Regions from separate parts of the Synechococcus sp. H55.7 genome, predicted to be linked through region 3. Evidence: predicted binding sites of a transcription regulator. Region 3 holds the regulator's gene; each other region holds the start of a gene.
The links. Region 3 encodes NtcA, which controls nitrogen genes in cyanobacteria. Its sites were predicted from a motif close to GTANCNNNNGNTAC; they were not measured.

Region 1 (4,426 bases), on a different contig from region 3:
TCAATCCAGCCCAGCGCTCTCCTTGGGAAGCCTACCTAGAATCGCAGCTCCCTGATCAGTGGCAACTTCTGGGCCAGGTGGGATCCCCTGCCGATCCCTTGGCCTTGACGACGGCAGAAGGGGATCCCCTGTTGTCGGTCTCTTTGGCCGCCCTGCAGGCCGCCTACCACAACACCTAGCTCCCCTCTCCCTTGGGGAGAGGGGCTGGGGGTGAGGGTGCCTCGGGGAGAGGGGCTGGGGGTGGTCGCGTGAGCGGCGCGGAGCGCTTGGGTGCCTTGGGGAGAGGGGCTGGGGGTGAGGGGGACTACCTCAAGCTGATTTTGCTTCAGACAAATTGGCCTGGATCACCTCTCGGTAGTGGGACTTGGGCTTAACGCCCACCACCTGCGCCACCAGCTCCTTGTTTTTGAAAAATTGCACCGTCGGCGTGCAAGCTACCCCGCCTGCCTCGGCAATCTCCGGATCCTTCTCGATGTCGATCTCCACCACGTGCAGCTTGTCGGCAAACTCTTCGATGACCTTGTTCAAGATTGGCCTGAGGGCATGACAAGGGGCACAGGTGGGAGCGGTGTACTTGACCATCAGCAGGCGATTGCTTTCGTGGTAGAGCCGCCGCAGGGCATAGCTCCCTTCATGGCAGGTCTTGCTGAAATCCAGATCCTCGTGGCCGTTCTCCGCAAAGCTGGCTTCCTCAACCGCAGATTCCTCCGCCAACTCTGCCTCAGGCGGGGCGGCAGCAGAGCTGGGTTTAGGATGGCTCTGGGGCAAGACGTGATACTCCTGAGCCAGGCCGTGTTCCGAGAGCCAGCGCTCCGCCAACATGGCCGCCATACAGCCGGTGCCGGCAGCGGTGATGGCCTGGCGAAACTCGTGATCCTGCACATCCCCGGCGGCAAACACGCCCTCTACACTGGTGGCTACCGATCCTGGGCGGGTGACAATGTAGCCCACTTCATCCAGCTCCAGTTGCCCCGTGAACAAGTCAGTGTTGGGCTTGTGGCCGATGGCGTAGAACAGTCCGCCCACCGCCATCTCCCGGATCTCGCCCGTCTGGTTGTTGCGCACCTTCACCCCGGTCAGGCGCTGGCCGTCGCCCAGGACTTCCACCGCCTCGGTGTGCCAGTGCACCGTAATCTTGGGGTGGTTGAGCACCCGGTCTTGCATGGCCTTGCTGGCCCGCATCTTGCCACTGCGCACCAGCATGTGGATATGGGATCCAAACTTGGTCAGGTAGGTGGCCTCCTCACAGGCGGTATCGCCACCGCCGATCACCACCAACTCCACCCCCTTGAACATGGGCATGGCCCCATCGCAGACGGCGCAGGCGGACATGCCGCGGTTCCAGTAGGTCTCCTCCCCGGGCAGGTGCAGGCGCTTGGCCGTGGCCCCGGTGGCGATGATCAAGCTGTGGGTGCGCACTTCCCGCTCGTCAGAACGGACGACAAAAGGCCGCTGGCTCAGATCCACAAAGGTGACATCCTCGGGGTAGAGCTCCGCCCCCCACCGCTGTGCCTGGGCCCGCATGTTTTTCATCAGTTGGGGGCCGCTGATGCCCTCGGGAAAGCCCGGAAAGTTCTCCACCTCGGTGGTGGTCATCAGTTGCCCACCCGGGATCCCGCCCGCCTGGAAGCCCTCAAACACAACTGGCTTCAGGTTGGCGCGCCCGGCGTAAATGGCCGCCGTAAACCCAGCAGGGCCAGAACCGATAATCACCACATTCTCAATCCGACTTTGCTCTGTCATCCGCTCTCTCTCCTTCTGCAACAGGGATATTACATCAAACTCATAATGACTACGCTTTAGCCTAACACGATTCGGCGAACTGGGCGAGGCTGGGGCTCGTCAGTCCTATTTTCGCTCCCTTGGGGCAGCCGAGGCATTGGCCTATCTAGAACGCAGGTGTGGACTGCTGGCGGGCCTAATCCTGAGCTGGCGGCAAGAGGTCTTGCCCAGGTTGTCTCATCAGTTGGGCAGAAGGCCAGAGCCGGGCCAGTTTTGTATCAGAAGCTACAAAATGCCGGTGTTGGCCTTTCTAGGATGGGTGAGCGCTTTTGGCCCATCCAAGTCGAGGCGCGGGGATCATCCGCTGGGATCCCATTTGTTTCAGCCACAATTTCCCCAGTCTTAACTGCAACCCAATCAGGAGAGAGCGATGGCATCCACGCCCCAAGAAGTGCTTCAGATGATCCAGGACAACAATGTCCAGATGGTGGATCTCAAGTTTGTCGATATCTTCGGCACCTGGCAGCATGTCTCCTTCCACACCTCGATGATTAAGGAAGAAACCTTCACCGAGGGTCTCCCCTTCGATGGATCCAGCATCCGGGGCTGGAAAGCAATCAACGAGTCGGACATGTACATGGTGCCGGATCCCAAGACGGCCTGGATCGATCCCTTTCTCGAGGTGCCCACCCTCAGCATGACTTGCAGCATCGTTGAGCCGCGCACTGGCCAGCCTTACAGCCGCTGTCCCCGCAGCCTTGCTGCCCGTGCCGTCGCCTATCTGCGATCGACAGGCATTGCCGATACCGCCTACTTCGGGCCGGAGGCGGAATTTTTCATTTTTGAGGATATTCGTTTCGACCAAACTCAAAACTCGGCCTACTACTTTGTGGATTCCATTGAAGGTCGCTGGAACTCAGGCCGTGAGGAGAAAGGTGGCAACCTCGGCTACAAGCCTCGCTACAAGGAGGGCTATTTCCCCGTTCCGCCCACCGATGCGCACCAAAATATCCGCACAGAGATGCTGCTGACCATGGGCAAATTGGGGGTGCCCATCGAGAAGCATCACCACGAGGTGGCGACCGGCGGGCAAGGGGAGTTGGGCTATCGCTTCGCCGATCTGGTCACCGCTGCCGACTACATGATGGTCTACAAATATGTGATCCGGAACGTGGCCCGCAAGCACGGCAAGACGGTGACGTTTATGCCCAAGCCCCTGTTTAACGACAACGGCACCGGCATGCACACCCACCAGTCCCTCTGGAAGGATGGTCAGCCCTTGTTCTACAGCGAAGGCACCTACGCCAACCTGAGCGAGACAGCTCTCTACTACATCGGCGGCCTGCTCAAGCATGCTCCGGCGATCTTGGCTTTCACCAACCCCACCACCAACTCCTACAAACGCTTGGTGCCCGGGTTTGAGGCGCCAGTCAACTTGGCCTACTCGCAGGGCAACCGCTCGGCCTCCATTCGCATTCCGGTGACCGGCAACAATCCCAAAGCCAAGCGGCTGGAGTTCCGTTGTCCGGATGCCACCTGCAACCCCTACATCGCCTTCTCGGCCATGTTGATGGCCGGCTTGGACGGGATCAAGAACAAGATCCACCCCGGCGAGCCCCTCGACAAAGACATCTACGATCTGGAGCCGGACGAGCTGGCCAAGATCCCCTCCACGCCCGGATCCCTGCTGGATGCTCTGGAAAACCTGCAGAAGGATCATGCTTTCTTGTTGGAGGGAGGCGTCTTTACCGAAGATCTCATCCAGACCTACATCGAGTACAAGATCGACAACGAGATCAACCCCATCAATCTGCGGCCTCACCCCTACGAGTTCGCGCTCTATTTCGACGCCTGATCGAGGTTTTCATCCAAAACATTCGTTCTCGAATGAGGTTTTGGAACGGGATCCCTTCTCCTGACTGAGAGGGATCCCTTTTTTTGCGCCTGCCCAGGTATTCTGGGTGTGAGCGCCGAAGTCTAGAGGTTGGAGGGAGGGTTTACAATGGAATGGCTTGTTTTTGTTCTGTTCTCGTTTTTTCTTATCGGCCTTCTGGCGCTTGTTGTCTATCTAGCTGACTATCTAGAGAAGAAGCGTCGGGAAGCTTTGGAGCAGGTGGCCAGGAGCCTGGGCATGTCGTTTTCGGCGGAGCTGCCCGAAGGGATCCGATCCCGCCTGCTTCAGGCAGGTTTTGAACTATTTGAACGAGGCTACGATCGAGGTTTCTACAATTCAATATCCAAGCAGCTAATCGATGGAACTGAGATCGGTTCCTTTGACTACAAGCACACCGGCAGGAGGAGACCCGGGATTTATACTCGAGGCGGGGGCAGTATTCATCTCCAGTCTGTTTTCTGGGCCTATTGCGAAGATCTACGGCTACCTCATTTTCGGCTACATCCGGAAGTTCCCCTGTTTCACGACATCGCCAAAGCCTTTGGCATGCAAGATATCAACTTTGAGGGCCACCCTCAGTTTTCCCGCAAATACCTCTTGCGCGGAGAAGATGAGGCCAAGGTTCGCCTGCGCTTCGATCCTAGTTTTCTTAGCTTTTTGGAGCAACATGCTCCTTGTTGTGCCGAGGGATCCGGGCCGCAGCTTATCGTTTGGCGGGGTGACCAACAGGTGAGTCCAGAAAAAATGCCAGACTGGCTGCGCTTTGGGGAAGAATGGGTGCAAAGACTGCGGCTGCGTCGCGTATGAACT
Region 2 (4,426 bases), on a different contig from region 3:
AATTTCTCCAGATAGGCAGCCGGATTTTCGGGGTCGAACTTGACCCCATCGAAGAAGGTTTCCACGCCGCGAGAGGTGCTGGGGGGAATGGCGGCCTCTTGGCCAATGGCTTTGGCGGCCTCGCGCCAGAGATCTTCTCGGTTGACCTTGTCCACCAGGGCTTTGGTATCCGTGTCGGCGGGCAGATAGCCCCAGCGGATGTCTTCGGTCAGGAACCAAAGGTCGTGGCTCTTGAAGGGGTAGGAAGCATTGTCTTGCCAGAACTTCATCAGGTGGGGGCTGTTTTGCACCACTTTGCCGGTGCCGTAGTCAAAGGTGCCTTTGGCGCGACCCAAGATATCGGCCACAGGAACCCCCAGCCAGCGGCGGTCGCCGATGATCCGGCACATTTCCTCTTTGTTCTCCATTTGGTCGCACCAGATCTGGGCTTCTTGCACCGCCTTCAACAGCGCCAAGGTGGCTTTCGGGTGGGCATCCACCCAGTCAGCCCGCAGAGCAAAGGCTTTCTCAGGATGGCGATTCCACAGCTCGCCGGTGGTGAGGGCGGTATAGCCCTCTTTTTGGTTCACCAGTTGAGCATTCCAAGGCTCGCCCACACAGAAGGCTTCCATCGTTTTGGATTTCATGTTGGCCACCATCTGGGGGGGCGGCACCACAATGACAGAGACATCGCCATTGGGATCGATCCCGCCGGCGGCCAGCCAGTAGCGCATCCACAGGTCGTGGGTGCCGCCGGGGAAGGTTACCGCGCATTTGGGATCCCTGCCGGCAGCTCGCGCTTCCGCAAACTTGGCTTTGAGGGGGGAACTATCCAGGCCAATTTGCAAATCCCGGTACTCGTTGGCAATGCTGATGCACTGACCGTCCAAGTTCAGGCGGGCCAGAATGTACATCGGTACCGGCTTGCCATCGGTAACTTTGCCGGTGGTGATGAGATAGGGCATGGGGGTGAGAATGTGCGCCCCATCGATGCCGCCAGCAGCGGATCCCAGCACCAAGTTGTCGCGGGTGGTGCCCCAAGAGGCCTGCTTGACCACCTCCACGTCCTTCATGCCGTACTTGTCAAAAAACCCCTTCTCTTTGGCGATGATCAGGGGGGCGGCGTCGGTGAGAGCAATGAACCCCAGCTTGGCCCGCGGGGTCTCGGGAGTATCGGCCTGGGCCACCCAGTAGCCCTGACCCAAAGATTGCGATTGGGCGCGTGGGATCCCAGCCGCGGCTGCTCCTGCTGCCAGGGCGGCTGCCCCGGCCAAAAATTGGCGACGGGAGAACAGTTTAGACATCGGAACCTCCAAGATTTTGAACGACGCAGAGAGAAAACCTTCCCCAGACTTGGCCCCTACTTAGCAAGCCATCACGGGGGAAGAAGCAGTTTGAGCAGCCGATGGACGCTGGCGCGGCCTGGCCCCGAAGTGCTCAATCAGCAGCTCCACCAAGACGGGCTTGAGGTCTTCGCAAGGGATCCCTCGACGCACACATTCGCCCAGCTTGGCGTCTTTGCCCACTTCTCCCCCCATGTAGATGTCCACCGCTTCCACCGGCTTGCCGTCCTTGCGGGCGGTGGTGCCCATTAGGCCGATATCGGCCACCTGGGGCTGGCCGCAGGAGTTGGGGCAGCCCGTCCAGTGGATGCGCACCGTCTGCGGGATCTCCAGCTCGGCTTCCAGCTCTTCCATTAGAGCCACAGCGCGGTTTTTGGTCTCGATGAGGGCAAAGTTGCAGAACTGGTTGCCCGTGCAGGACACCAGCCCCCGCTGCAAGGGCCCTGGGTTGGGGGAGAACTTTTTCAAGAGCGGCTCTTTAAGCAGCGGCGCCACCCGCGAATCGGGCACATTGGGGATGAGCACGTTCTGCTCCACCGTCAGCCGCAGCTCCCCGGAGCCGTATACCTCCGCTAGGCGGGCCAGCTCCATCATCTCCAGGGCATTCAGCCGTCCCACCGGCACGTGCAGGCCAACGAAGTTCAAGCCCGGCTGCTTCTGGGCATGCACCCCCAGGAGATCCCGCTTCTGCCAGACCACCTCATCTTTTTCCGCCGCTCTGGACAGCGGATGGCCGATCTGCCGCTCCACAGCCGCCCGAAACTTCTCCAGGCCCCACTCGTCAATGAGCCACATCAGCCGCGCCTTCTGCCGGTTGGCCCGCAGGCCGTGATCCCGGTAGACCAGCAGCACCGCCTCGCACAGAGGAACCACATCGCGCGGATCCACCCAGACATCCAGCCCGATGGCCTCGGCACAGCGGCGGGCCGAAAAAAAGCCCCCCACCAAGACGTTGAAGCCCAGCTTGCCCGCTTTGAAGGCCGGCACAAAGGCCAGGTCGTTGATCTCCGCATGAACGGAGTTGTCGCGACAACCGCAGATGGCGATGTTAAACTTACGCGGCAGATTGGTGAAGGAAGGGTTGCCCTCGCCGTTGTTGGTTACCATGTCCTGCACCTTGCGGGTGAGGCCGCGCACGTCAATCAGCTCATCTGGGTCAATGCCCGCAAGGGGGGATCCCGTAATGTTGCGCACATTGTCCATGCCCGACTGGATGCTGGTTAGGCCCACCTCCTTCAAGTAGCCCAAGATCTGGGGCATCTCCTCGATGGGGATGCCGCGCAGTTGCAAGTTCTGCCGGGTGGTGATGTCGGCTACGCCATCTTTTCCATAGGGATGGATGATCGCCGCCAACATCCGCATCTGGCCGCTGGTCAGGATCCCATTGGGCAGGCGCAGCCGCAGCATAAACTGGCCGGGCGTGCGCTTGCGAAAGAAGATCCCCAGCCACTTGAGGCGGTGATCCCGGTCGTCTTCAGGGATGTTCTCCCAGCCCATGCGGGCAAACGCTTCCAGCTCGGCTTTGACCGCCAGCCCGTCCTTTTCGCTTTTGAGGCGCTCAAATTGGTTCGCCATCGTCGCTGCCGTAGGGTAACACCGGCTACCTTAGCGATGGCCAACCGTTAACTTTGGTATTTGCCATTACATTTTGTAACAAGTTATGCCGTTTTGTCATTTTCCAATTGCGGTTTGTGCATAAAAGTAGGCTTGCAAAGGTGAGGCACAGTCATTTCAAGCAGCAATGAAACGTTTCTCTGCATCCTCATGGCTATGCAACGCTGTCGTGAACGCGCTGCTCTAACCCCCCTCTCCCTCAGGGAGAGGGGCTGGGGGTGAGGGCCTCAGGGAGAGGGGCTGGGGGTGGTCGCGTGAGCGGCGCGGAGCGCTTGGGCACCTCAGGGAGAGGGGCCGGGGGTGAGGGCTGGGCGGTCTGGATCTGGCTCTGCCGTGCTATGTGTAGTCGAGGTCGATTTTGGTGAACTATGGCCGGCAACTCTATTCGCTTTGGTACCGACGGCTGGCGAGCCGTGATCGCCGACGGCTTTACCTTTCAGAACTTGGCTATTGCCGCCCAGGCCAGCGCCCAGGTGTTGGCCCGCACCTATCCCGGCGCAGGGATCCTGATCGGCTACGACAACCGCTTTCTCTCTGAACGCTTTGCTGCCCACGCTGCCGAGGTGGTGGCGCGGTTGGGGATCCCGGTTTATCTCTCTGCCTGTCCTGCCCCGACGCCGGCCTTCAGTTGGGCAGCCAAAGAGCGCGGCTGCCATGGAGCCTTGGTGATCACCGCCAGCCACAACCCGCCCCACTATTCCGGCCTCAAAGTCAAAGGCGGCTTTGGCGGCTCTGTGCCCCCGGAGGTCACCGCTGCCATCGAGCAGGAGCTGCACCACCTGCAACCGCTGGGATCCAACTCCGCCCCCATCCACACCTGGGATCCCTGGCCCGGCTATCTGGCTCAGCTCAGCCGCTTTGTGGATCTGGAAAAGCTCAAGGGATCCCCGGCCAAGATCTGGGTGGATGTCATGTTTGGCTCTGGCGCCGGGGGCCTCAGCCGCCTGTTGGGGGAGAAGGTGATCGAGTTGCAGGCGCATCGGGATCCCCTATTTGGCGGCGTCTCACCGGAGCCGCTGCCGCAAAACCTGCAGACCTCTGCCCAGATCATCGCGGCGGATCCCGCCCCGTTAAAAGTGGGTCTGGTCTTCGATGGCGACGCCGACCGCATTGCCGCCCTCGACGGACAAGGCCGCTTTCTCAGCCCGCAGATCCTCATTCCCATCCTGATCGACCACTTGGCGGGGCGACGCGGCCTGCGGGGCGAAATCGTCAAAACCATCAGTGGCTCGGAGCTATTCGTCAAGGTGGCGGAGCGCTATGGCCTGCCGGTTACGGAAATGCCCGTGGGCTTCAAATACATCGCCGAGCGCATGCTGACCACCCAGGTGTTGCTGGGGGGAGAAGAATCCGGCGGCATCGGCTACCTGGGCCACATCCCCGAACGGGATGCCCTGCTTTCTGCTCTGTACTTGATTGAGGCCGTCACCGAAACCGGGCAAGATCTGAGCGCCCTTTACCGAGCTTTGCAGGAACGGGAAGGATTTAGC
Region 3 (4,426 bases):
AGGCGGCACAGGGGGGATCCCAGCCCATCCTCATTCGCATCGACACCAAAGCCGGCCACGGGGCCGGCAAGCCCACCACCAAGCTCATTGAAGAGACCGCCGACCGCTGGGCCTTTTTGGTGCAGGTGCTGGGGAGGGATGGAACGGGAGTTAGCGAGCTTTAGGGCCCAGGCCCACCCGGCCGGCATAGACTGCCGCTTCCCCCAGCTCGTCTTCGATGCGCAACAGTTGGTTGTATTTGGCAATGCGCTCGCTGCGGCAGAGGGATCCGGTTTTGATCTGGCCGGCGCGGGTGGCCACCGCCAGGTCGGCGATGGTGGTGTCTTCTGTCTCACCGGAGCGGTGGCTGATCACAGAGCGAAAACCTGCCTGGCTAGCCAGGTGCATGGCCGAGACCGTCTCCGTCAGCGTGCCAATCTGGTTGAGCTTGATCAAGATGGCGTTGGCGGCGCCGCTGTCGATGCCTTTCTGCAGCCGGGCTGGGTTGGTGACGAACAGGTCGTCCCCTACCAGTTGCACCCGCGATCCCAGTTGAGTGGTGAGGGCCTGCCAGCCGGCCCAGTCTTCCTCCGCCAGTCCATCTTCAACGGAAAGGATGGGATAGTTGGCCAGCAGTTGCTCGTAGTAATTGACCATTTGCTCGGCGCTACGGGCTTGGCCCTCGAAGTGGTACTGCCCATCCTGCAGCAGCTCGTTGGCGGCCACGTCCAGGGCCAAGGCGATATCTTCCCCCGGCCTGTAGCCTGCCTGTTCGATGGCCGTCAGCAACAGATCCAAAGCTGCCGCATTGGAGGGGAGATCGGGGGCAAATCCGCCTTCGTCCCCCACCCCGGTGGACAGCCCCTTCTGCTGTAGCACCGTCTTCAGCACCGCAAACACCTCGGCCCCGTAGCGCAGCGCCTCGCGAAAGCTGGCCGCACCAATGGGCACCAGCATAAACTCCTGGATGTCCACGTTGTTGTCGGCGTGGGCACCGCCGTTGAGCACGTTCATCAACGGCACCGGCAGCAAGTTGGCAAAAGGCCCGCCCAGATATTTGTAAAGAGGCAGGCCCACCGCTTCCGCCGCCGCTTTGGCCGTCGCCAGAGAAACTGCCAAAATGGCGTTGGCCCCCAGGCGGGACTTGTTGGGGGTGCCGTCCAGGTCGATCAGCAACTGGTCGATGCGGGCTTGGTTGAGGGCATCTTCTCCCCGCAGCTCCGACTGGATGGGGCCAAGAATGTTTTCCACCGCCCTCAGCACGCCCTTACCTCCATAGCGCTTGGGATCCCCGTCCCGCAGCTCGTGGGCCTCAAAGGTACCGGTCGAAGCGCCGCTGGGCACCTGCGCCAAGCCCGTTGCTCCGTTGGCCAGGCCCACCAGGGCTTCTAGGGTGGGGCGTCCTCGCGAGTCGAGGATCTCATGGGCGGTAATCCACTCGATGGCCGTTTCCACAGTTACACCTCAGCAATTGGCTAGACAGCTCTGGCCAAAGCCAGATCCCCCCACAGGCTAATAGATCCTTGACCGGGATCCCGTCAGCTTCCAGAAAACTTTAAGAGAGAGAACCCAAAGATTCTGCGGAGCTGCAGGGGTGAGTTGAGCATTGGCTGGTTTGGGGGGCAGAGTTTAGGCCCCATCCCCTCTAGACAAAGCGGTGGCTCAGCCGCATCGGGTCGTGTACAGTGATCTTCTTCTTGTAAATGGAAATGTACTTCTTCTTGCGCAGCTCTCCCAACAGACGGGTGATGGTGACGCGGGTCGAGCCAATGGCTTCGGCAATGGCCTGGTGAGACAGCTTGAGATCAATGGTGACCCCATCCGGGCCAGGCACCCCGAAATCGCGGCAGAGGATCAGCAAAAAGCTAACCAGACGGGATCCCATATCGCGGTGAGCCAGCGTCTCGATCATCATCTCCGTTTGCAAAATGCGGGAAGACAAGCTCTTGAGCAGCAACATGGCCAGTTCGGCGTTCTCCCGCAGGGATTTTTCCACCTGCTCAATCGGCAGAGAGAGCAACTCAGCAGGCGTAAAGGCCACCGCGTGATAGAAGCGGTCGGAGCGCTGCCCCGTGATGAAGGAGAGCACCCCGAAGATGCTGTTTTCCCGCAGAAGAGCAACGGTAATTTCTTCCCCCATTTCGTAGACCCGCGAGAGCTTGACAGCTCCTTTCACCAAAAAGTAAACCCGCTCCGCCGGATCCCCAGGGAAAAAGATGGTCTTACCACGTTCAAACGTTTCGATAACCGGAGGATGGTGAGGGCCTCCCAGTTGCTTGAAGGCTGTGATCAGAGATTTTTCTGCGACGGCCACCACCATACTCATCAACCTTTTGAGGTCAGTTTATACCTAAGATCAATCCATGTAAGATCAATTTAGAAGCATTGGGCCGAGTTGCAACCCTATCGACTCCAGAATCGGCAACAATAGCCGGGTTTACCCTAAGGTAGAGGGTTCTGCCTAGGCATCTTTGTAGCACGGGCTACGTTTTTAGGTCTCGTTTCTGTTCCACAAAGGGATCCCAAGCCAAGGGTAGGATAAGGGCTATTGTCACTGGGGCCTTGCCAGCTCTGGGTGGTAGGAAGCAAGTGGTGGACTGGAAAATCCTATGGGGATCCCGGAGGCTGTTGTTGCTGCACCTTCTCAACTGAGCCGCCAGCATTTCACAGTGCGGATGCCGGAGCCGGCCAAGCATCTGCTGGAGGTGGAACTACAGATCCAAGAGGTGGATCCAGAAGTGCCTCTGCGACTGCGGCTGCCGGTGTGGACGCCGGGATCCTACCTGGTGCGGGAATATGCCCGCCATGTGCAAGAGTTTCAGGCGGCAACGGAGCAAGGGATCCCTTTGGCCTGGCGGAAGGTAGATAAGAACACTTGGGAGATCGAGCCGCCGGGCTGTTCGGCTGTGAAGGTTCGCTATCGGGTCTATGCCTATGAGCTGACGGTGCGCACCAACCATTTGGATCTCACCCACGCCTACTTCAACGGGGCGGCGCTCTTTTTCTATGTGCCCGGTCGCGAGCGGGAACCCTACACCTTGACGGTGATCCCTCCCAAGCCTGATTGGCGCATCGCCACCAGTTTGCGACCTTTGATTTCTTCTTCTGAGGATCCTGCTTCCGGCCAGTCTTTTGTGGCAGCAGACTACGACGAGCTGGTGGATAGTCCGGTGGAGGTGGGCCTGCACCAGTTGCGGTCGTTTGCAGTGGAAGGGATCCCGCATTACTTCGTGGTCTGGGGAGCAGGCACCCTGGATTTGGAGCAAGCGGTGGCCGATGCCGAGAAAATTGTCCGGGCCACTGCGGCGTTTTTTGGCGGGCTGCCCTACGACCGCTACTGGTTTATTGTGCATTTGTCGCCAGGGGGATTTGGCGGCCTAGAGCACAAGTACAGCACCACCCTCAACTATTCTGGCCTGGAGCTGCGTCGGCCCCAGTCCTATCGCCGCTTTTTGGCTCTGCTGGCCCACGAGCTTTTCCATGCTTGGAACGTCAAGCGGCTGCGCCCTCTGGCTTTGGAGAAAATTGACTACAACCAAGAAAATTACGTGGACTGCCTCTGGTTTTGCGAGGGGGCAACCAGCTACTACGAAAATGTCATCTTGCTGCGGGCAGGGATCCTCAGCGCCAAAGATTTTTTGCAGATCCTGGCCGAGCAAATTGGCCGGCTGCAGCGTACTCCGGGTCGGGCCGTGCAATCGCTGCGGGAATCCAGTTTCGACACCTGGATCAAACTCTACCGTCCCCACGAAAATAGCCTCAACAGCCAGGTTTCCTATTACCTCAAGGGCGCTTTGGTCTGCTGGCTGCTGGATCTGCACATTCGCCACCTTTCGGGGGGCCAGGGATCCCTGGACACGGCCATGCAGGATTTGTGGCAGCGCTTTGGCCGGTTTGAGAAAGGCTACACCCACCAAGACTTGCGGGAAGCCTTTGAGCGGGCAGCCGGCGCCGATCTTGGCCGCTTTTTCGCCGCCTATGTGGAAGGTACGGAAGAGCTGGACTACAACGCTCACCTACACCCTTTTGGCCTCACCCTCAAGGCCCACTTCAGCCGCCCTGACCCTTCCCCCTATCTGGGCCTGAACTTCAACGGCGAAGGCAACCGCATCAGCACAGTGGAGATGGGATCCCCGGCCCAAAAAGCAGGCATCTGGGCCGGCGACGAGCTGGTGGCCTTGGATGGCTTCCGGGTAAGCGCTGCCAACTTGCCAGAACGCTTGGCGGCCTACCAGCCCCACCAGGTCATCTGCCTGAGCGTCTTCCAAGGCGATCAGTTGAAACACTTCTGGATCCCCTTGGATCCACCCCGCCCGGATGTTTACACCCTCGAAGCGTTGCCGCAACTCACTCCCACCCAGAAAGCGCTCCAGCAGGGCTGGCTGGGATCCCTGCTCGGCTCTTCGGGACAAGATACGCCTCTTCTTGAAAATTCGCTCACCTCGCC

Region 1: a site for NtcA is predicted at 1,998-2,011, ahead of glnA (type I glutamate--ammonia ligase). Genes of this name have one in related genera too.
Region 2: a site for NtcA is predicted at 2,913-2,926, ahead of NW851_RS04895 (ferredoxin--nitrite reductase). Genes of this name have one in related genera too.

The regions. Positions count from the first base shown of each region.
Region 1 is NZ_JANSJD010000022.1:70-4,495, reverse strand. Features, by position in the region: gene purL (phosphoribosylformylglycinamidine synthase subunit PurL) at 1-179, shown strand, start outside; gene trxB (thioredoxin-disulfide reductase) at 310-1,743, opposite strand; gene glnA (type I glutamate--ammonia ligase) at 2,153-3,577, shown strand; gene NW851_RS10760 (hypothetical protein) at 3,725-4,423, shown strand.
Region 2 is NZ_JANSJD010000007.1:28,184-32,609, reverse strand. Features, by position in the region: gene NW851_RS04900 (CmpA/NrtA family ABC transporter substrate-binding protein) at 1-1,283, opposite strand, end outside; gene NW851_RS04895 (ferredoxin--nitrite reductase) at 1,344-2,897, opposite strand; gene NW851_RS04890 (phosphoglucomutase/phosphomannomutase family protein) at 3,305-4,426, shown strand, end outside.
Region 3 is NZ_JANSJD010000016.1:53,529-57,954, reverse strand. Features, by position in the region: gene NW851_RS09255 (prolyl oligopeptidase family serine peptidase) at 1-164, shown strand, start outside; gene eno (phosphopyruvate hydratase) at 151-1,434, opposite strand; gene ntcA (global nitrogen regulator NtcA) at 1,625-2,299, opposite strand; gene NW851_RS09240 (M61 family metallopeptidase) at 2,589-4,426, shown strand, end outside.